One region of the Bradyrhizobium sp. USDA 3240 genome, then DNA from elsewhere that is predicted to be linked to it. Evidence: riboswitches for the same ligand, from Rfam matches in the RefSeq annotation. Region 1 holds a riboswitch; the other holds the start of a gene.

Region 1 (11,005 bases):
CATGATCGGATTGCCCTTGGCATCGACGCCGGTGATGATCCCGACATGACCGCCGCCACGGCGGCCCATCACGGCGATGGCGCCGACCTGCGGCCCCGAAACGCGCGTGCCGTATTTGGCGAACGAGCTCGCCATGTCGGAGCCGGTGCCGCGATGGCCGGTCTGCTGCAGCACCATGTTCATGAAGCGCGCGCACCACAGGCTGGAGCGCCCGGTCGGATTGCCGCCGCCGAGATAGCGGCGCGCCGTGTCGACGATGCCGGATGAGCCGAAGCCGCCGGTCGCATTCATATCGGTGTTGGACGCGGTCTCAGCGCCGGGCAATACGGCCGCATTGGCCTCGCCGAAGCCGCCCGCCTGCATCCGGGCGTGACGCTCGGCGCGCGACAGCCGCGCTGCATGCCTGTGGTGATGATGGGCAAAATGCCGCGCGTGATGGCCGGTAGGGGCCGAATGCGCGTGACGCGCATGGTGCGGACGGGCGGAAGCCGGAGCGGCGGAAATCACGGCGAGCGTGAGCGAACACAGAGCCAGCGCCAAAACTCGAAGCGACCGGCGATACGCAAGCAACTGAACCATACTTCACGAGTCCTCTGAATCGCCCCCCGATTCCCCGTCGCGTTCCCACGAGGAATGCGGCGGTGGTTTTGAAAATCGGGATGTGGCGCGAGGAAGATTTCATGCGGCGCTCAGGAAACGATTTCTGGGTCATTCCGCGCAAATTCCATGACGAAAATAGCCAGAACTGCCGCATTGCAGCCGCGGAAATTAATTGCAAATCTGGGGGCGGCCAACGAGAAGGAATTTCAAATGCCCCACGCCCTGACGAAAGATCATGTCCGCCTCCACTTCGAAGAGGCAGGCAGCGGGACCCCGATCATTTTCCTGCACGAATTCGCAGCGGACCATACCAATTGGGAACCGCAGATGCGCTACTTCTCGCGCGGACACCGCTGCATCGCTTATTCCGCGCGCGGCTACACCCCGTCGGACGTACCTGCGAACGCCGACGTCTACACCTACACACACTTCTACACCGACGCGCTCGCGGTGCTCGACCACCTCGGCATCGCCAAGGCCCACTTCATCGGGCTCTCGATGGGCTCCTATTCGTCGCTGCAGGTTGCGCTCAACGCGCCGGAGCGCGCGCTGTCGATGACGCTGGCCGCCGTCGGCTCCGGCTCCAGCCTCGAAAATCTCGATGCCTTCCGCGCGCAGTGCCGCGCCAATGCCGAGCAGTACGAGGCGATCGGCTCGATCGAGGTCGCCAAGGTGACGCGCGAGGCGCCGAGCCGGATTCCGTTCCTGGTCAAGGACCCGCGCGGCCACGCCGACTTCTACGCCGCGCTCGCCCGCCACGACGCCAAGGGTTCGGCCAACACGATGCGCAGCTTCCAGGGCGGCAGGCCCTCGATCTACACCATGACCGACGCCATCAAGCGCGCGGCGACGCCGGCGCTGATCCTGTGCGGCGACGAGGACGACAATTGCATCGCGCCGAGCATGTTCCTGAAGCAGCATCTACCGGCCGCCGGCCTCGCCTTCTTTCCGAAGTCGGGCCATGTGCTCAACCTCGAGGAGCCGGCGCTGTTCAACGAGATGGTGGAGCGCTTCATTGCGCTGGTGGAAGCCGGCCGCTGGCCGGTGCGCGATCCGCGGTCGCTGGTCGCCGGATGATTGTCCCGTGTCGTCGCCGCGCGCAGGACGCAGCCAGAGCCCGCGCAGTGGATGCGGACAGCGCCCGCTGTCTGCGTCCGGAATGTGGGCAAACGAAATCCATCGACGTTCCCACGGCACCGGGCGAACGATGAGAGCAGGTTACCTTCTTCTGCTCTGCGCCGTTTCAATCGGGCTTGCGGTCGTCTCCAGGGCGGCTTGCGCGGGAGGCCTCGTTGAGGAAATGAAACTGGAGGCCGCGGGCGCTGCGGCGAACACGTCCTATCTCCTGGATGGGAAGCCGCAGCCTTCAATCCCGATCGGGTGGGCCGTGATGAGCCCAATGATCGTCGTCATCGGCGACGATCAGTACGCGCCCATTTTCGCGCCTTGCGATCCTGCCAATCCAGGTCTGTACTGCGTTGAAATCCTGAGAAACGGCGCGACGTTCTCGGAGCCGCTGGATATGGGGCACGCCTTCGTGCCGGACGGCTTTCAGGCCGAGCTCGCCTATCATCCCCCGCTGTTGTTTACCGACGGAACCAGGCTGCTGGTCACTTACTGGGTCCGCGCGAAGGATCACCGTTCCATCATCCAATTGCTCTCGCTCGATCCGAAGGCATCGACTCCCGCTCCTTGGACGTTGCTATCGAGGCTTGAGAACCGTGGTGACGAGCTTCTGAGCTACCTCGGAGGAGCGATGGGCCCTGCCGGCGAAATCGTGATCGCCGGATATGGGACCGGAGGACCTGCGCGAAGCCACCGGCTCGAAATAACAAAAATACTTCCGCCATACACCGGGCCCTGGATGCCGAAGCAGCTCATCGCCGAATATCCCTCGCCGGCCTACGCACCGGAATATCCGCATGTCGCCATTCGCGACGACGGCAGCATCAGCATCTTGACCGTGCTCGCCAACTACACGCCATGCTCAGAGAGTGAAGTGACATATTCCGTCTACAAGAACGTCATCGCGTTCGAGGGACAGTATGCCGGATCGTTCGTCGCGAGATGGAGCGACGCTACGGCGGACACCGTGGCCGATCCGGAAAACCACGGCGACAGCTGCCTGTTCGGGGCCGACCGCTATCCGCTGGCTCACTTCTGGGACAAGCAGTCGCGCGCGATCTATTCGATCGTACGCAGCGCCGACCTCGACGAGGTCGATGCCACGCACAAGGTGGCCTCGAACGTCCGCTTCTCACGGACGTTCAAGCTCTATCGGGATGGCAACCTGATCGTGCCCGACCTTGCAGTCTATTTCTCGCAATATTTTGCCGACCCCGAGCATCCCTGCTACAGCCCGCAGAGCGCGTGTCACATCCACGCCATGACGATGACCCGTCTCGACAATGGAGAATTCGTCATCTTCGCCAATGCCCGCGACGATGATCCCGCCATGACCTATTCAAAGATCGGCGTCATCTGGTCGAAAGATCTCCAGACATTCTCCGAGCCGGTCTATCTGCCGACGTCATACGGTCCTGGATACAGCGTATTCGTCGCGCAACCCGACAAGAACGGCATGCATTCGGTGGGCAAGCTTCAGTTCTTCAACGCGGGCAATACGTACAACCCGGCGCAACTCAATTACAACCAGCGCCTGACCGTGTGGCGCTATTCCCTCGAGTAGCGCCGGCCTCTCGTCGCAGGCGCGACGCGATCAACGAAAGCGCGAACGGTTCGCACGCGCCCGCCGATATCATTCGCCGCCTGTCGCCTGAGCGAACGTGGCGCGGATGTCTCTTTCCATCTCCTGTTCGAAATTGCATTTCCCGCAATACTGCGCCTGCTTGTAGAATTCGTAGTTCCTTCCACGCCTGACCGCCTGTTTTGTCACGGTGAGCGACAACGGCAGCGATGTCATGTCCCCGGCCGGATCGGGAAACTTCACATCGAGCGCAATATGGCCTTGCTCGTCGGGCCGCAATGCCGGGAAGTCCTGGATGAACGCCATCTTGGTGATGCGGTTGTCGACGATATCGGCGACGATTCCCTCCAGCCGATAGCCGTAGCGCACGTCGTCAGGGTGAATGACCAGCTTGCGCAGCAGGGGATGCACGATCAGCTTTGGGCTGGTCTTCTTGACGAAGACAAAGTTGGCGGGCTCGGAACCGGACGCCGCACCTGCGAACGTCCAGCGGCTTTTTGCGGCCTGGTCCTCCGTATTGACGATATGCTGTCCCGCCAAAGGATAGAGCTCGTTCGAGGGATTTTGTGCAAACTCCAATTCCTTCGAAGTCGGCGCCAGATCGTCCGCATCGGCCAGGGCCATTGTCGCGTTGCTGCCCGGCAGCGGCTTCGCATCGACCGGCGCCAGCTGGCCACCGAACGCGACGCCAAACCGGGCCTTGATTTCCCCGCTGGTCAGCCCCTTGAGATCAGGTGGCCCGTGGTCTGCAAAGGGGACGAAGTTTTCGTTCTGCGATCCGAAATACAGCCTGAAAGTCTTGCCGGCGGCATCGCTCCAGAAAATCCGGTCGCTTTCGAAGAGCATGGCGACGTCACCATTCTCCGGCACGGCCATATCCTTGAGATCGAGCTTCGTTGTCGCTCCCTCGGACGAAGCGTGAATATCCCTCAGCGTAACCATGCGGAACGGACGATTCGCCGACTCGATCATGATGTTGGTTGGGTTGCGGAGGTACGCGCCATCGACGGCATTGATACCGCGCTGCGGCAGCAGCAATCCGGTGGGAAACCGCTCGGCCGTCACATTCTGGAAGGTAATGTTCTCGGTCTGGGAATTTCCGCCGATCGCAAAATCGGTATCCATGTGACGTTTGCCACCATAGGCGTGGACGTTGCGGATCAGCGTGTCCCGGACGTAGGGGATGAACAGCGCGTGCCGGCTGACGTTCCAGACCGTGATATCCTCGATCAGGCTCCGGGAGGGATGCGGCGCAAGCAGCTTGTGATTCCAGATCTCGACCCCGTCGGTCGAGCCGGCAGCGTAGTTGCGTGCGAAGTACAAATCGACGTCCGACGTCGAAATGCGGCCTTCCGCATCCGCGTTGACGCGGTTGTCGGTATTGCGCGCATCGAAATAGGTACGGCTGCCTCCTTCCGCGAACGAATAACCGAACACGACATACGCACCCGCGGCGTGTCCAAAAGCCCAATTGTCCGTTACCCGGACGCCGGCGCTTTGCATCCAGAAGCCGTGCCCTTGATGACCATTGTCGAAGATTCCCATTCGGCTGACGAGATCATCGCCTGATCCGGTCGATCGGACGGCGAGGTTGCCGCGAAACGATCCGATCTCCGTGCCGTTCTCCGCAAAGAAATGCGAGCCGGCGATCGCGAACGTCACATTGTTCTCTGCCAGAAGATGACCGCCATGGTTGACGATCCCATGCTTCGGACTTCCCCACACGACGCTGTTGCGCACCACATGAGGCGGGACATCGATGCGCGCGCCCGAGACGACGTGGAAATGAAGCGCGTATCGGCCGACGGTGTTGCCGTCCGATCCGGGGACCAGTTTTCCGGTCTCATCGAGATCGGGTGCGGTCTGGGCCCGCTTCGCGTCGGTACGGCCGAGATCGCGGAACTCGGCGCCGTCGATGTTCACACCGGTCTGCTGATGCAGGAACATGATATGGCCGCGCGCCGACAGGGGCGCCGCAGCCTCGGAGGCAATACGGATGTTCCTCGTGAGGTTGCCCATCGGAACGGAGCTGCCGTCCGGTGTCAGATGCGCATGTCTGAGCGGCCGATCGAGCCGGATTTGGTCGCCATCGACGGCGGCAATGGTCGGCGTCTCGTCCTCGTTGCTCGTGTCGCTGGTCCCGGGCACGATCAATTCATCCCCGACGGCCCAGTTCGACGGCGGCTGATCGAACTTGAATTCTGAAGCTCCGGACAGGAGCTGGCTCTGCGGTATCTTCCAGGCGGTCTTTTCGGCGCCGTGAATCCGGATCGCGCCCATCGAAATCAGCCCGCCCGCCATGTCGAACGGATCATGCTTTCGGTCCCGGTACGTTCGCGCGGCGAAGGTGAGCTTTGCGACGACGGACTTCGGCACAGGATGATCTTCGGTCCCGATCTCGAGCGCCCCTTCAGGCGTGACGACGATCGTCCCGGCATTGATGGAGGCTGCGCGATCGGTGCTCCAGACCATGGCACCATCGACGCGAATCCAGTCGATCTTGGCAGGAACCTCCTGATCGACCTTGACGGTCACTCCGGATGGAATGCGCACCCTTGCGCCGGCGGCGGGCGGCTTGCCCTCAGCCCAGGTGGCGGGGGCGCTCCAGTCACCCGACTTCACGGCAACATCGGTCTCCGAGCACAGGGCCACAAGTTCGAGTGCCGCGGCATGCTCGCGATGGCGCGCCGGATTGGACGCGTGACCCGCAGCATGCTCGGACGCGTTCGCGTTGCAGGCGCCTTGCGATCGCGCGAGATGATGCTGATGCCCCGCGGGTTTGATGATACCAACAGCCCAGACGGCTGCGGACACTGCCGCAACGACAGCGAGCGCAATCGAGAAACCTGTTCGCATTGCCTTCCCCAGCAATTAACCGTTCGGCGTCAACCTGGATCGACCACCATCAGCCCGTGATCGATTTGCATCGCCTGGGGCGGCCCGCTGCATTGTCGCATGGCAATGGCGATCTGAAAAGCTAGACGGCGAATATCCGGCGCGATGCAACGGGACCGTGCACGCCGTGCATCGATTACTTCGCCTTGCCGCCCCGGCTGAGCAGAAACACGCCCTGCTCGCCGAACATGTTCCACACCCACCAGGGCAGGTTGAGCGGCACCGGGCGGCCGTAGAGATCGAGCGCCACCGCGCGCTCCATCTTGACGTTGATCTGCTCGCAGAGCTCCACGAAGTCCTTGATGGTACAGAAATGGATGTTCGAGGTGTCGTACCAGCTCGCGGGCAGATTCTCGGTGCGCGGCATGTGGCCGCCGATCAGGAGCTGCAGCCGCATCTTCCAGAACCCGAAATTCGGGAACGAGACAATGGCGCGCTGGCCAATCCGCAGCAGGTTCTCCAGCACCACCTTGGGCTGCCGCGTCGCCTGCAGGGTCTGCGACAGGATGACATAGTCGAACGCGTCATCGGGATAGTTGACGAGGTCGGTGTCGGCATCGCCCTGCACCACCGCGAGGCCCTTGGCGACGCAGCCATTGACGCCCTCGCGGGACAGCTCGATGCCGCGGCCGTCGATGCCGCGGCTCTCCAAGAGCTGCAACAACTCGCCATCGCCGCAGCCGACGTCGAGCACGCGCGAGCCCGGCCGTACCATCTCGGCGACCAGGAGATGATCCCTGCGATAGCCGCCAGTCCGCTCCGGCGCAACGCCCGGCAAGGGCAAGGTTTGCTGCATGCTCATGACTGGCCGCCGTCTTTCAGTCCGCGCGCCTTGCCTGCGGCCTGCAGGAAAGCGCGGGAGATCTCCAGGAACTCCGGCACGTCGAGCAGGAACGCGTCATGGCCGCGATCGGTCTCGATCTCGGCGAACGACACCCGCGCGCTCGACGCGTTCAGCGCATGCACCAGCGCCCGCGATTCCGAGGTCGGAAACAGCCAGTCGCTGGTGAACGACACCACGCAGAACCGCGTCTTGATGCCGGCGAACGCAGTCGCCAGCGCGCCGTTGTGATCGGCGGCGATGTCGAAATAATCCATCGCGCGCGTGAGATACAGATAGCTGTTGGCGTCGAAGCGCTCGACAAAGGACGAACCCTGGTAGCGCAGATAGCTCTCGACCTGGAAATCCGCATCGAACGAGAAGGTCGGCAGCTCGCGGTCCTGCATTCGCCGTCCGAACTTGCGATGCAGCGCGGCGTCCGAAAGATAAGTGATGTGCGCGGCCATCCGCGCGACCGCCAGTCCGCGATGCGGATGGGTGTCCTCGTCGACATAGCGGCCGCCGCGCCAGTCCGGATCGGCCATCACGGCTTGGCGGCCGAGCTCGTGGAACGCGATGTTCTGTGCCGAGTGCCGCGTCGAGCAGGCGATCGCGAGCGTCGAGAACACGCGCTCGGGATAGGCCGCGGTCCATTGCAGCACCTGCATGCCGCCCATCGAGCCGCCGACCACGCAGAACAGCGTCGTGATGCCGAGGCGATCGATCAGCATCGCCTGCGCGCGCACCATGTCGGGGATCGTGATGATCGGGAAATCGAGCCCCCACACCTTGCCGGTCGCCGGATTCAGCGACGCCGGTCCGGTCGAGCCCATGCAGCCGCCGATCACGTTGGAGCAGATGATGAAGTATTGTTCGGGATCGATCGGCTTGCCGGCGCCGACCATGGTGTCCCACCAGCCGGGCTTGCCGGTGACGGGATGGGTGTTGTTGACGTGCTGATCGCCGGTCAGCGCGTGGCAGATCAGGATCGCGTTGGACCTGTCGGCGTTAAGCTCGCCATAGGTCTGATAGGCGATCTGGAAAGGCGCGAGATCGATGCCGCAATCCAGCTTCAGCGGCTGATCCATGCCGAACTTCGCCACCAATGACGACGGGTGATCGGTCTCATGGGCGCGATCATCGCTCTGGGTTTGCGGTATCGGACGCACGTTGCTCATCTAGGCGACCCTGCCCTCGCGCGGGAGGGCTCGAACAGAAATCAGGCCATAAAAAAACCCGGCCTGAACAAGGTTCGGCCGGGAGCTGATCTGTCCCCGGCCTGTTTAGCGAGTTGTTTAACGTGGCTGCAAGCCGGCCGGCTCAAATGACCACGGAGTGGAGCGAACCTAGTCCTCAGGCCCCCCGTCGTCAAGGCGGCCAGCGAACGTCCCCTTGCCGGAGGCCATAGTTAACCGTTTGCGCAAGGCTGGACCGCGAGGTTTCTCTTTGCTTTCGCCGGCCGTCTTTCCTAATCAGGGACCCTGTCCGGCGCGGCATCGGGCCGCCCGGACGACAAGGTTTGAGAGCATGTCCAACCCACCCCCATCGCCGCCCTCGCTGCAGGAGCTGCGCAAGGAGATCGATGCGATCGACGAGCAGGTTCACCGCCTGCTGATGGCGCGCGGCGACATCATCGACCGCCTGATCCAGGTCAAGAAGACCCAGGAGGTCGGCTCGGCGTTCCGCCCGGCGCGCGAGGCCAGCATGATGCGCGAGCTGGTGCGGCGCCATCGCGGCATCCTGCCGCTCGACACCATCGAGGGCATCTGGCGCGTCATCATCTCGACCTTCACCTACGTGCAGGCGCCGTTCGCCGTGCATGCCGATGTGTCCGTCGGCGAGTCGGCGATGCGCGACTCGGCGCGGTTTCATTTCGGCTTCGTGGTGCCTTACGTCTCGCATTTCAGCGCGCAGGCAGCGGTCGAGGCCGTGACGAAGTCGAAGGGCGACCTCGCGCTAGTCTCCGCGATCGCGAGCCGCACGCCGTGGTGGAATGCGCTCGAGGCCGATGGCGCGCCGAAGATCATCGCGCGGCTGCCGTTCCTCGAACGCGCCGACCATCCCGCCGCGCTGCCGGTGTTCCTGATCTCGCGGGTCGCCGACGACGCCATGGTGACCGAAGTGCAGATCTGGAGCGTGCGCGTCTCAGGCTGGAACGCCGATGTTGCCCGAGCGCTCGCCCCGCTCGCCGAGATCGTCGCGGTCCCCGACACCGCGTTCGACGGCGCGGCCTTGCTGGTCTCGGTCACCGGGCACGATTTCGAGAAGATCAAGCTCGCCTTGATCGAGGCCGGCGCCTCGGTGCGCTCTTCGGCCCTCGTCGGCAGCCACGCAACGCGCTATACGGTGCCCTCTAACGGATCGGCCAAGAGCTAGCCGTCTGTATATCCGGAGTTGATAATGTCCCGCCCCGTGCCGAATCCCGGCATCCTCGATATTGCGCCCTACACGCCCGGCAAGAGCCCGGTGCCGGAACCGGGCCGCAAGGTGTTCAAGCTGTCCGCCAACGAGACGCCGTTCGGTCCGTCGGCGAAGGCGATCGCGGCCTACAAGGGCGCGGCTGACCATCTCGAGGACTACCCGGAAGGCACCTCGCGGGTGCTGCGCGAGGCGATTGGCCGTGCCTACGGGCTCGATCCCGATCGCATCATCTGCGGCGCCGGCTCCGACGAGATCCTCAATCTCTTGGCGCACACCTATCTCGCCCCCGGCGACGAGGCGATCTCGACCACCCACGGCTTCCTCGTCTACCCGATCGCCACCATGGCGAACGGCGCGAAGAACGTGATCGCGGCCGAGAGCAATTTCACGGCTGACGTCGACGCCATCCTCGAGGTGGTGACGCCGAAGACCAAGTTGGTCTGGCTCGCCAACCCGAACAATCCGACCGGCACTTACATCCCGTTCGACGAGGTCAAGCGGCTGCGCGCCGCGCTGCCCTCGCATGTGCTGCTGGTGCTCGACGCTGCTTACGCCGACTATGTCTCGCGCAACGACTACGAGCTCGGCATCGAGCTGGTCGCGACCACCGACAACACGGTGGTGACGCACACCTTCTCGAAGATCCACGGCCTCGCCGCGCTGCGGATCGGCTGGATGTTCGGCCCGGCGCATATCGTCGATGCCTGCAACCGGATCCGCGGTCCGTTCAACGTCACGACGCCGGCGATGCTGGCGGCGGTGGCGGCGATCGAGGACGCTGCGCATGTGCAGATGTCGCGGACGCACACCGAACAGTGGCGCAACTGGCTGACCGAGGAGATCGGCAAGCTCGGACTCAAGGTGACGCCGAGCGTCGCCAATTTCGTGCTGATCCATTTCCCGGCCGACACGGGCAAGACCGCGGCGGAAGCCGACGCCTATCTCACGCGGCGCGGCCTCGTGCTGCGCGCGCTCAACAATTACAAGCTGCCGCATGCGCTGCGCATGACCATTGGCACCGAGGAAGCCAACCGCCTCGTGGTCGAGGGCCTGCGCGACTTCCTGGCCGGAAAGTGAACATCGACGTGACCACGGCTCCGATCTTCAATCGCATCGCCCTGATCGGCTTCGGCCTGATCGGCGGCTCGATCGCGCGCGGCGCGCGCGCGCAAGGCCTGGTCGGCGAGATCGTGACCACCGCGCGCTCGGAGAAGACGCGCGCCCGCGTCGCCGAGCTCGGCATCGTCGATCGTGTCGTCGAGACCAATATCGAGGCGGTGAAGGATGCCGATCTTGTCATCCTGTGCATCCCGGTCGGCGCCTGCGGTCCGGTCGCGGCCGAGATTGCCGCCCATCTCAAGCCCGGCGCCATCATCTCCGACGTCGGCTCGGTGAAGGGCGCCGTCGTCAAGGACATGGCGCCGCATCTGCCCGACGGCGTGCACTTCGTCCCGGCGCATCCGGTGGCAGGCACCGAGCATTCGGGCCCGGATTCGGGCTTCGCCGAGCTCTTCATCAACCGCTGGTGCATCCTGACGCCGCCCGAAGGCACCGATCCCGCG
Region 2 (11,005 bases), 1.9 Mb from region 1:
GTGGTCGGCGTCTGCGACGGCTTCGTCGGCAACCGCATGCTGGCGCAACGCGGCAAGCAGTCCGAGAAGCTGCTGTTCGAAGGCGCGCTGCCGCAGCAGGTCGACGCTGTCGTCACCAAGTTCGGCATGCCGATGGGACCGTTCGCGATGGGCGATCTCGCCGGTCTCGATATCGGCTGGCGCTCGCGCAAGGACCGCGGCATCAAGTCGGAGATCGCGGACGCGCTGTGCGAAGCCGGCCGCTTCGGCCAGAAGACCGGCAAGGGCTACTACAAGTATGAGCAGGGTTCGCGCGCGGCGCTGCCCGATCCCGAGGTCGAGAAGCTGATCGACGAGACGCTGGCGCGCCTCGGCCGCAAGAAGCGCGTCGTCAGCGACGACGAGATCCTCGAGCGGATGATGTACCCGATGATCAACGAAGGCGCGAAGATCCTCGCCGAGGGCATCGCGGCGCGTCCGTCTGACATCGACGTGGTCTGGCTCTATGGCTATGGCTGGCCGATCTATCGCGGCGGTCCGATGTTCTGGGCCGACACCGTGGGCCTCAAGCACATCGCCGATCGCCTGGCCTTCTATGCCAAGGAGACCAACGATCCCTCGCTCGAACCAGCGCCGCTGCTCAAGAAGCTCGCCGACGAAGGCAAGACCTTCGCCTCGCTCGCTGCTGCGTCGAAGGCGGCGTGATTGGCTGAAGGTCTGATCACGTGTCGTTCCGGGGCATCGCGAAAGCGATGAACCCGGAACCCATCGCGCCTCGGCGCGTGTGGATCGATGGATTCCGGGTCTGGCCCTTCGGGCCATCCCGGAATGACGACTTCATAGAGTCCCTGCGAAGGCATCCATGACCTATCCCGGCGAACGATATTATCCCAAGGGCGTGCAGTGGAGCGACGAGATTACGCGCGGCACGCTGCCGGACCTGCTCTCGAGTGCCGCCGCCGAGTTCGGCGCGCGCCCGGTGCTCGAATTCCGCGAACGGCAGATCAGCTACAGCGAGCTGGAAGCGTTGGTCGAGACCGCGGCAGCCGCCTTCATGCGGGCCGGTTACGGCAAGGGCACCTCGGTCGCGCTGTTCCTCGGCAATTCGCCCGATCACCCGATCAACTTCTTCGGCGCGCTGAAGGCCGGCGCCCGCGTCGTGCATCTGTCGCCGCTCGACGGCGAGATCGCGCTGTCGCACAAGCTCTCCGATTCAGGCGCGCGCGTGCTGGTCACCAGCAACCTCTCGGCGCTGTTGCCGACCGCGTTGAAATTCCTCGCCAAGGGGCTGCTTGACCGCCTGATCGTTTGCGAGGATGACAATTGGGGCAAGGTCGGCACACCGCAGACCGCGTTGCCTGACAATCCTGCGATCATCACGCACCGGCAGTTTATCGACGGCGCAGTCAAGCCGTCGCACTGGCCCGCCGTCGACGTCGAGGACGTCGCGCTGCTGCAATATACCGGCGGCACCACGGGCCTGCCCAAGGGCGCCATGCTCAGCCACGGCAATCTCACCGCGGCGGTGTCGATCTATGATGTCTGGGGCAAGCCGGGGCGGCTCGAACGCAACGCGATCGAGCGTGTCATCTGCGTGCTGCCGCTGTTTCACATCTATGCGCTGACCGTCGTGCTGCTGTCGGTGATCCGGCGCGGCCATCTGATCTCGCTGCATCAGCGCTTCGACGTCGAGGCCGTGATGCGCGACATCGAGGTCAAGCGCGCGACGGTGTTTCCCGGCGTGCCGACGATGTGGATCGCGATCGCCTCGCTGCCCGACCTCGACAAGCGCGATCTGTCCTCGCTGGTGGTCGCCGGCTCCGGCGGCGCGCCGCTGCCGGTCGAGGTCGCCAAGATCTTCGAGCGCCGCGTCGGTATGAAGCTGAAGAGCGGCTGGGGCATGACCGAGACCTGCTCGCCCGGCACCGGCCATCCCAAGGAGGGGCCGGAGAAGCCGGGCTCGATCGGACTGATGCTGCCCGGCATCGAGATGGACGTGGTATCGCTGGAGGATTCCACCAAGGTGATGCCGGTCGGTGAGGTCGGCGAAATCCGCATCCGCGGCCCGAACGTCACCAAAGGCTATTGGAACAGGCCGGCGGAGACCGCGGAGGCCTTCGTCGGCGACCGCTTCCTGACCGGCGACATCGGCTACATGGACACGGACGGCTATTTCTATCTGGTCGACCGCAAGAAGGACATGATCATCTCCGGCGGCTTCAACGTCTATCCGCAGATGATCGAGCAGGCGATCTACACGCATCCCGCCGTGCAGGAGGTGATCGTGATCGGCATCCCCGACGATTACCGCGGCGAGGCGGCAAAGGCCTTCATCAAGCTGCGCGACGGGCAGCCAGCATTCTCGATCGACGAGCTGCGCGCATTCCTCACCGGCAAGGTCGGCAAGCATGAATTGCCGGCGGCGGTCGAGTTCGTCGACGAACTGCCGCGCACGCCGGTCGGAAAACTGTCGCGCCATGAATTGCGCCAGCAGCAGCCGAAGACATCTCAAGCCACGCAACAAACCGCATCAGGATCGCGCTCTTGATGGACGATATGGTGCAATGAATCCGTCGTCGCGGCGTTCGCCGGGACGACATCGAGAATGACGAGGAAGTTGAACTTCAAAAAGGAGGATCCGATGGATCTCGCTTTCACCAAGGAAGAGATAGCGTTTCGCGAGGAGGTACGGGAGTTCTTCAAGAACAACGTGCCGCCGGAGACCCGGCGCAAGCTGCAGGAAGGTCGCCACCTGTCGAAGGACGAGATGGTGACCTGGTGGCGCATCCTCAACAAGAAGGGCTGGGGCGTCACCCACTGGCCGAAGGAATATGGCGGCACCGGCTGGACCACCGTGCAGCACTACATCTTCAACGAGGAGCTGCAGTCCTATCCGGCGCCGCAGCCGCTCGCCTTCGGCGTCAGCATGGTCGGCCCTGTCATCTACACCTTCGGCAACGAGAAGCAGAAGAAGGAATATCTGCCGCGCATTGCCAGTGTCGACGACTGGTGGTGCCAGGGCTTCTCGGAGCCGGGCTCGGGTTCGGACCTCGCGTCGCTGAAGACCAAGGCGGAGCGCCGTGGCGACAAGTGGATCATCAACGGCCAGAAGACCTGGACCACGCTCGCCCAGCACGCCGACATGATCTTCTGCCTCTGCCGCACCGACAACAACGCGAAGAAGCAGATGGGCATCTCCTTCATCGTGTTCAGCATGAAGTCTAAGGGCGTCACCGTCCGTCCGATCCAGACCATCGACGGCGGCCACGAGGTCAACGAAGTGTTCTTCGACGACGTCGAGGTGCCCTACGAGAACCTGATCGGCGAGGAGAACAAGGGCTGGGACTACGCCAAATTCCTGCTCGGCAATGAGCGTACCGGCATCGCCCGGGTCGGCGTCTCGAAGGAGCGGCTGCGCCGCATCCGCGCGCTGGCTTCCAAGGTCGAGTCCGGCGGCCGTCCGGTGATCGAGGATCCGGCGTTCCGCGAGAAGCTCACGGCCTGTGAGATCGAGCTGAAGGCGCTCGAGCTGACCCAGCTCCGCGTCGTTGCCGACGAAGGCAAGCACGGCAAGGGCAAGCCGAACCCGGCTTCTTCGGTGCTCAAGATCAAGGGCTCGGAAATCCAGCAGACCACCACCGAGCTGCTGATGGAGATCATCGGTCCGTTCGCCGCGCCCTATGACGAACACGGCGATGCCGGCTCGAACGAGAGCATGGATTGGACCGCGCAGATCGCGCCGAGCTACTTCAACAACCGCAAGGTCTCGATCTACGGCGGCTCCAACGAGATCCAGCGCAACATCATCAGCAAGGCGGTGCTGGGGCTGTAGGCCTCACCATTATCGTCATTCCGGGGCTTCGCGTAGCGAAGAGCCCGAATCCATAACCACCATCGTGAGTATGGATTCCGGGCCTGGCCCTTCGGGCCATCCCGGAATGACGCCGCGGATAGCATCAGCACTTTGACAATAGGGAACGAACATGGATTTTGATCTGTCCGAGGAGCAGCGGCTTCTCAAGGAAAGCGTCGACGGTTTGCTGGCGGATGCCTACGACTTCGATGCGCGCAAGAAGTACATGAAGGAGAAGGGCGGCTGGAGCAAAGCGCTCTGGGGCAAGCTCGCCGAGCAGGGCCTGCTTGGTCTGCCCTTCGCCGAGACCGACGGCGGCTTCGGCGCCGGCGCGGTCGAGACCATGATCGTGATGGAAGCGCTCGGCAAGTCACTGGTGGTCGAGCCCTATCTCGCCACCGTCGTGGTCGCCGGCGGCTTCCTGCGCCATGGCGGCTCGGCCGAGCAGAAGGCCAAGTACATTCCCGGCATCATCGACGGCAGCAAGACCTTCGGCTTTGCGCAGCTCGAGAAGAACTCGCGCTACGACCTGTTCGACGTCGTGACCACGGCGAAGAAGAAGGGCGACGGTTGGGTGATCGACGGCGAGAAGTTCGTCGTGCTGAACGGCGAGAACGCCGACACCTTGATCGTGACCGCGCGCACCAAGGGCGGCCAGCGCGACAAGGCCGGCATCGGCGTGTTCCTGGTTCCGGCGGACGCCAAGGGCGTCACCAGGAAGGGCTATCCGACCCAGGACGGCCTGCACGCGGCCGACATCACCTTCACCAATGTCGAGGTCGGTGCGGATGCTGCGATCGGCGATCCCGAGAATGGCCTGCCTCTGATCGAGCGCGTCGCGGACGAAGCCCGCATTGCGCTGTGCGCGGAAGCCGTCGGCGCGATGGACGAGTCGCTGAAGGAGACCGTCGAGTACATCAAGACCCGCAAGCAGTTCGGCGTTGCGATCGGCTCGTTCCAGAGCCTGCAGCACCGCGCCGCCGACATGTTCGTGGCGCTGGAGCAGGCCCGCAGCATGTCGATGTTCGCGACCATGGCGTCGGACTTCAGCGATGCCAAGGAGCGTTCGTCCGCGGTCGCGGCCGCCAAGGTGCAGGTCGGCAAGTCCCTGAAGTTCGTCGGCCAGCAGTCGATCCAGCTTCATGGCGGCATCGGCATGACCATGGAAGCCAAGATCGGTCACTACTTCAAGCGGCTGACCATGATCGAGAACACGCTCGGTGATACCGACTACCACCTCCGTCGCGTCAGCGAGGGCGGCGGGCTGTTGGCTTGATCGTCATTCCGGGGCTCGCGAAGCGAGAACCCGGAATCTCGCGCCACAACTTCTGGATTCCGGGTCTGCGCCTTGCGGCGCATCCCGGAATGACGCGTCAATAACAGGGAGGCAACAACAATGAAAAACACCCCGTTCGATCTCACCGGCCAGGTCGCGGTCGTCACCGGTTCGAGCCGCGGCATCGGCCGCTCCTCGGCGGAGCTGCTGGCCAAGCTCGGCGCCAAGGTCGTGATCTCCTCGCGCAAGGCGGATGCCTGCCAGGAGGTCGCCGACGGCATCAAGAAAGAGGGCGGTGACGCGCTTGTCATCCCCTGCAACATCGCGCGCCGCGCGGAGGTCGAGGGTCTGGTCTCAGGCACGATCAAGCACTACGGCAAGATCGACATCCTGGTCTGCAACGCCGCGGTGAATCCCTATTACGGTCCGCTGCTCGACATCACGGACGAGGCCTTCGACAAGATCATGGGCTCGAACGTCAAGAGCAACATCTGGCTGTCCGCGCTGGCGATCCCGCAGATGGCGGAACGCGGCAAGGGCTCGGTCGTGATCATCTCCTCGATCGGCGGACTTCGTGGTTCTACGGTGATCGGCGCCTACGGCATCTCCAAGGCTGCGGACTTTGCGCTGTGCCGCAGCCTCGCCGGCGAATGGGGGCCGAAGGGCGTGCGCGTCAATTGCGTGGCGCCGGGTCTGGTGAAGACCGATTTCGCCCGCGCGCTGTGGGAGGATCCGGACAATCTGAAGCGCCGCACCGCATCGACACCGCTCCGCCGCATCGGCGAGCCCGACGAGATCGCGGGCGCGGTGGCCTATCTCGCCTCCGATGCCTCGACCTTCATGACCGGCCAGACCATCGTGGTCGACGGCGGCGTGACGACGGCTGCGACGTAGTTCTCAAGAGAAGCCATCGTGGCCGGGTTAGCCCGGCCACGACGTGTTCGCCTCAAACCTGCTCGAGCGCGCGCTCAAAATCCTCGATCAAATCGTCGGGGTGCTCGAGCCCGGCCGAGAAGCGAATAAAGCCTTCGCTGATGCCGAGCTCGGCGCGGGCCTCCGGCGCCAGGCGCTGATGCGTCGTGGTCGCGGGATGTGTCACCAGGCTCTTGGCATCGCCGAGATTGTTGGAGATGCGCGAGATCTTCAGCGCGTTGAGGCAACGGAAGGCGCCGGCCTTGCCGTCCTTCACCTCGAAGCCGACCAGCGTCGAGCCGGCGCCCATCTGCTTCTTCACCGTGTCGGCCTGCGGATGATCGGGGCGGCCGGGATAGACCAGCCGTGTGATCTTCGGATGGTTGGCCAGCGCCTCGGCGATCTTCGCCGCGTTCTCGGTCTGCGCGCGGACGCGGATGCCGAGCGTCTCGAGTCCCTTCAACAGCACCCAGGCGTTGAACGGCGACAGCGACGGGCCGGTCTGGCGCATGAAATTATGGATGTGCTCGGCGATGAACGCTTCCGACGACAGGATGACGCCGCCGAGGCAGCGGCCCTGGCCGTCGATATGCTTGGTCGCCGAATAGACCACGACGTCGGCGCCGAGCGACAGCGGGCTCTGCCAGATCGGCGTCGCGAACACATTGTCGACGATCAGCCGGGCGCCGCCGCTATGCGCGATCTCTGCGATCGCGCCGATGTCGAGCACGTCGAGCGTCGGATTGGTCGGGCTTTCGAGAAAGAAGGTCTTGGTGTTCGGCCGTAAGGCGCGCTGCCACTGGTCGAGATCGAGGCCGTCGACCAGCGTCGTCTCGATGCCGTAGCGCGGCAACAGGTCCTGCACGACGTAGAGGCAGGAGCCGAACAGGGCCTTCGATGCCACCACGTGATCGCCGGCCTTCAGCGGCGCGAGGATCGCGGTGGTCACCGCGGCCATGCCGGTCGCGGTCGAGCGCGCGGCTTCCGCGCCCTCGAGCTCGATCATGCGGCGCTCGAACATCGCAATGGTCGGGTTGGAATAGCGCGAATAGATGAAGCCGGGATCCTGGCCCTTGAAGCGCGCCTCGCATTGCTCGGCGGTGTCGTAGACATAGCCCTGGGTGAGAAACAGCCCTTCCGACGTCTCCCCGAATTGCGAGCGGAGCGTGCCGCCATGGACGAGGCGGGTTTCAGGACGGAAGTGGGCAGTAGACTTGGATTCAGACATGTGACCTCCGAAGTGGCCATTTCCCTCGGAAACTGGCCACAAAAAAACCGGCCTGGAGAAACCTCCACAAGCCGGGATCACACTGTCCCCGGCCTGTTTAGCGACTTATTTAACGTGGCTGCAAGCCGGCCGGCTCAAATCACCACGGGATAAGTGCAGCTGATATTCCCTCGCGCCCTTTCCGTCAAGACGGTCATCGGATAACCCGTAAAAGCCCATAATTTGGGGCTTGGTGGCCGCTCGGAGTATGATTTTGGGCCATCTCGAGGGATCGCCGAGGGACCGCGACGTGTCGTTCACGCTGGAAGATGAATCCAACGGAATCCTGCCCGACCGCATGATCGCGGAGATGGCGGAGGCCGGCCTCATTCTGCCCGCCTACGACTTCGTCGAGAGCCAGATCCAGCCGGCGAGCCTCGATCTCCGCCTCGGCGACATCGCCTACCGCGTCCGCGCCAGCTTCCTGCCGGGCCCCGGTGCCACCGTCGCCGAGCGGATCGACCAGCTCAAGCTGCACGAGATCGATCTCTCCGACGGCGCGGTGCTGGAGACCAACTGCGTCTACATCGTGCCGCTGCTGGAAAGCCTGGCGCTGCCGCCGGAGATCGTCGCCGCGGCCAACCCGAAGAGCTCGACCGGACGGCTCGACGTCTTCACCCGCGTGATCGCCGACGGCACCCGCCGCTTCGACATGATCGGTGCCGGCTATCACGGCCCGCTCTATGCCGAGATCAGCCCGAAGACGTTTCCCGTGCTGCTGCGCGAGGGCTCGCGGCTCAGCCAGGTCCGTTTCCGGATCGGCGAGGCGACCTTGACCGCCGACGAACTCGACGCGCTGCATGCCGCCGAGCGGCTGGTCGATGCCGACAATGCCGACCTTACCCACGGCGTCGCGCTCTCGGTCGATCTGTCCGGCGAGAACTCCGGCGGCTTCGTCGGCTATCGCGCCAAGCGCCACACCGGCGTGGTCGATGTCGATCGCCGCGGCGGCTATTCGGTTGAAGAATTCTGGGAGCCGATCAAGGCGCGGCCCGACGGCAGCCTGATCCTCGATCCCGGCGAGTTCTACATCCTGGCTTCGAAAGAGGCGGTGCAGGTGCCGCCAGACTACGCCGCGGAGATGGTGCCGTTCGATCCGCTGGTCGGCGAATTCCGCGTCCACTATGCCGGCTTCTTCGATCCCGGCTTCGGTTATGCCGGCGCCGGCGGCAAGGGCGCGCGCGCCGTGCTGGAAGTGCGCTCGCGCGAGGTGCCGTTCATTCTCGAGCATGGCCAGATCGTCGGCCGCCTCGTCTATGAACGCATGCTCGAGCGCCCCGACGCGCTCTATGGCCAGCGCATCGGTTCGAACTACCAGGCGCAGGGCCTGAAGCTCTCCAAGCATTTTCGCGTGTAATTCCGTAGTCCGGTTTTCGCGTCGTCCTCCGCTGTCATTCCCCGCGAAAGCGGGGAATCCAGTACGCCGCGGCCTCTCGATCGACAACGACTGTCTCTGGAATACTGGATCGCCCGATCAAGTCGGGCGATGACAGTGTGTGTTGGTTGCGCTGTCTCTTCGGCGATGACACAGTCCAGAAAACAACAAGCCGGGAGCGAACATGAGCGCCGCAACAGATTCAGCGCAGCAAGAAACGCAGTGGCGGAAGTGGCGCAGCGTCGCCGATCTCTATCACGCCTTCTTCACCGGGCTGATCCTCACCGTGGTGACGCGGCGCGGCACCGCCGACGCCGCCGAATTCGTCTTCCGCGTGTTTCGCCGCCAGCAGCAGGAGCGCTTCCTGCCCGGCTTGAAGAAGCTCGGCCTCGACGGTCTGCCGCCTGCGGTCGCGGCCGCGCAATATCACTATCTCTCCAACTGGATCGGCGGCGTGCATGTCGAATACATGTACGAGACCGACCGCAAGGCCTGGATCCGCTATCCGCCGCCGCGCTGGATCTGGAAGGGCACGGCGATCTGCGGAGTGCCCGGCGAGGTCTCGCGCGCGATGCTGCGCGGCTGGCACGCCAACAACGGTGCAGCCCTCGGCGATCTCAGGCTCGGCTTCGTCTGCACCAAGCAGAGCGTCGACGGCCAGGACGGGCTCGAGGGCTATTACTGCGAGTACGATCATCCGCTTGAGCTCGAGCAGCGCCTGGTGTTCGCGCGCCATCTCGAGGCGCCGCTGTTCGACCCGAAGACCGCGCCGGCGCTGCCGGTCGACAACTGGCCGAAGCCGCGACTGGAAAAGGCCTACCGCAATTACGCGATGGAATATGTGAAGACCGCCGCGCCCGTCATCGTGCAGGTGTTCGGGCCCGAGGATGCGAGCTATCTGCTGCATCTCACCGGCAGACTGATTGGTATGCAGTATTTCGACGAGGTCGCGCAGGCGCTCGGCGGCGGTCGTGGCCGTGCCACGGAATTTGCCGCATTTCTGCGCACTCTCTTCGAGTCGCAGGATGATGTCGCTGAGATCAGCGAGTCCGAGGGCCAGTTCGAGATCCGCCAGCAGGGCTGGAAGCTGATGGCCGACGTGGCCGATTATCACCCGGCCTGCGCCAGCGTCCTGACAGGCTTGTTCGAAGGGCTGGCAGCCGGCTGCGGACGGCATATTCCGGTGCATCTGAAGCCGAATGGCGCCGCCGGCGCGCCGTTCGTCTGGTCGATCGGCTAGACCAGAGGTTCACCAGCAATCACGCAGGCCCCCCTTGCGTCCCGCGCACGTGGAATCCGCGTTCGCCATGGTAGGGAAACACCATGGCGCGGCTCCCCAGATCGCGCGTGGGAGTGGAAATGTCCGACCTCGGCCTCGCCGAAATACCTGTCGACGAACAAGAACGGCCGCTGCCGCCGCCGGTGACGAGGCCGGCGCGCAACGCGCTGCTCGACGGGCCGATCTTGCGCACGCTGTTGTGGCTGGCGTGGCCGAACGTGATTGCGCTCTCCGCCGGCATCTGCGTGGTGATCGCGGAGACCTCCTATATCGGCCGGCTCGGCGTCGAATCGCTCGCGGCGATGGCGCTGGTGTTTCCCTGCGTGATCCTGACCATGACGATGTCCGGCGGCGCGATGGGCGGCGGCGTCGCATCCGCGATCGCGCGCGCGCTCGGCGCCGGCGAGATCGAGCGCGCCTCGACGCTTGCCATGCATGCGCTGCTGATCGGATTGACGTTCGGTGCCACCTTCATGCTGGGCATGCTGATCTTCGGTCCGCGCCTGCTCGAATTGCTCGGCGGCCGCGGCAACGTGCTGGCGAATGCGATCGCCTATTCGCAGATCTTCTTCGGCGGCGCGATCCTGCCCTGGCTGATGAACACGATGGCCGGCATCCTGCGCGGCACCGGCAACATGAAGCTGCCGTCGACCATGATCCTGTCCTCGGCGGTGTGCCAGATCATTCTCGGCGGCACGCTCGGGCTCGGCCTCGGGCCGGTGCCGCAATTCGGCATGCGCGGCGTCGCGGCGGGTTCGCTGATCGCCTATTCGATCAGCATCAGCGTGATGGGCTGGTATCTGTTCTCGGGCCGCGCCCGCGTGAAGCCGAAGCTCAAGGGGTTGCGCGTGCAATGGGCGATGTTCATCGACATCCTCAGGGTCGGCGCGGTCTCCTGCTTCTCGCCGCTGCAATCGGTTCTGACGATCTCGATCTTCACCCACATGCTGGCGCAATTCGGCACCGCGGTGCTTGCCGGCTATGGCATCGGCGCGCGGCTCGAATTCATGCTGACCTCGGTCGCGTTCGCGGTCGGTATCGCCTCGGTGCCGATGATCGGCATG

The links. Region 1 has a riboswitch for S-adenosylmethionine ahead of metX (homoserine O-acetyltransferase MetX). Riboswitches for the same ligand answer to the same signal wherever they lie in the genome.
Region 2: another riboswitch for S-adenosylmethionine. It lies ahead of ACVIGA_RS24960 (O-succinylhomoserine sulfhydrylase); the one in region 1 lies ahead of metX (homoserine O-acetyltransferase MetX).

Annotation. Positions count from the first base shown of each region.
Region 1 is NZ_JBSSGD010000002.1:3,285,247-3,296,251, forward strand. It holds gene ACVIGA_RS16275 (TIGR02594 family protein) at 1-579, opposite strand, end outside; gene ACVIGA_RS16280 (alpha/beta fold hydrolase) at 811-1,677, shown strand; gene ACVIGA_RS16285 (hypothetical protein) at 1,685-3,289, shown strand; gene ACVIGA_RS16290 (G8 domain-containing protein) at 3,359-6,163, opposite strand; gene metW (methionine biosynthesis protein MetW) at 6,339-7,004, opposite strand; gene metX (homoserine O-acetyltransferase MetX) at 7,001-8,200, opposite strand; SAM riboswitch at 8,285-8,364, opposite strand; gene ACVIGA_RS16305 (chorismate mutase) at 8,550-9,398, shown strand; gene hisC (histidinol-phosphate transaminase) at 9,423-10,520, shown strand; gene ACVIGA_RS16315 (prephenate/arogenate dehydrogenase family protein) at 10,529-11,005, shown strand, end outside.
Region 2 is NZ_JBSSGD010000002.1:5,138,470-5,149,474, forward strand. It holds partial or broken gene ACVIGA_RS24935 (3-hydroxyacyl-CoA dehydrogenase NAD-binding domain-containing protein) at 1-684, shown strand, start outside; gene pimA (dicarboxylate--CoA ligase PimA) at 842-2,527, shown strand; gene pimC (pimeloyl-CoA dehydrogenase large subunit) at 2,621-3,811, shown strand; gene pimD (pimeloyl-CoA dehydrogenase small subunit) at 3,963-5,108, shown strand; gene ACVIGA_RS24955 (SDR family NAD(P)-dependent oxidoreductase) at 5,229-6,002, shown strand; gene ACVIGA_RS24960 (O-succinylhomoserine sulfhydrylase) at 6,055-7,248, opposite strand; SAM riboswitch at 7,325-7,404, opposite strand; gene ACVIGA_RS24965 (2'-deoxycytidine 5'-triphosphate deaminase) at 7,538-8,644, shown strand; gene ACVIGA_RS24970 (hypothetical protein) at 8,847-9,902, shown strand; gene ACVIGA_RS24975 (MATE family efflux transporter) at 10,022-11,005, shown strand, end outside.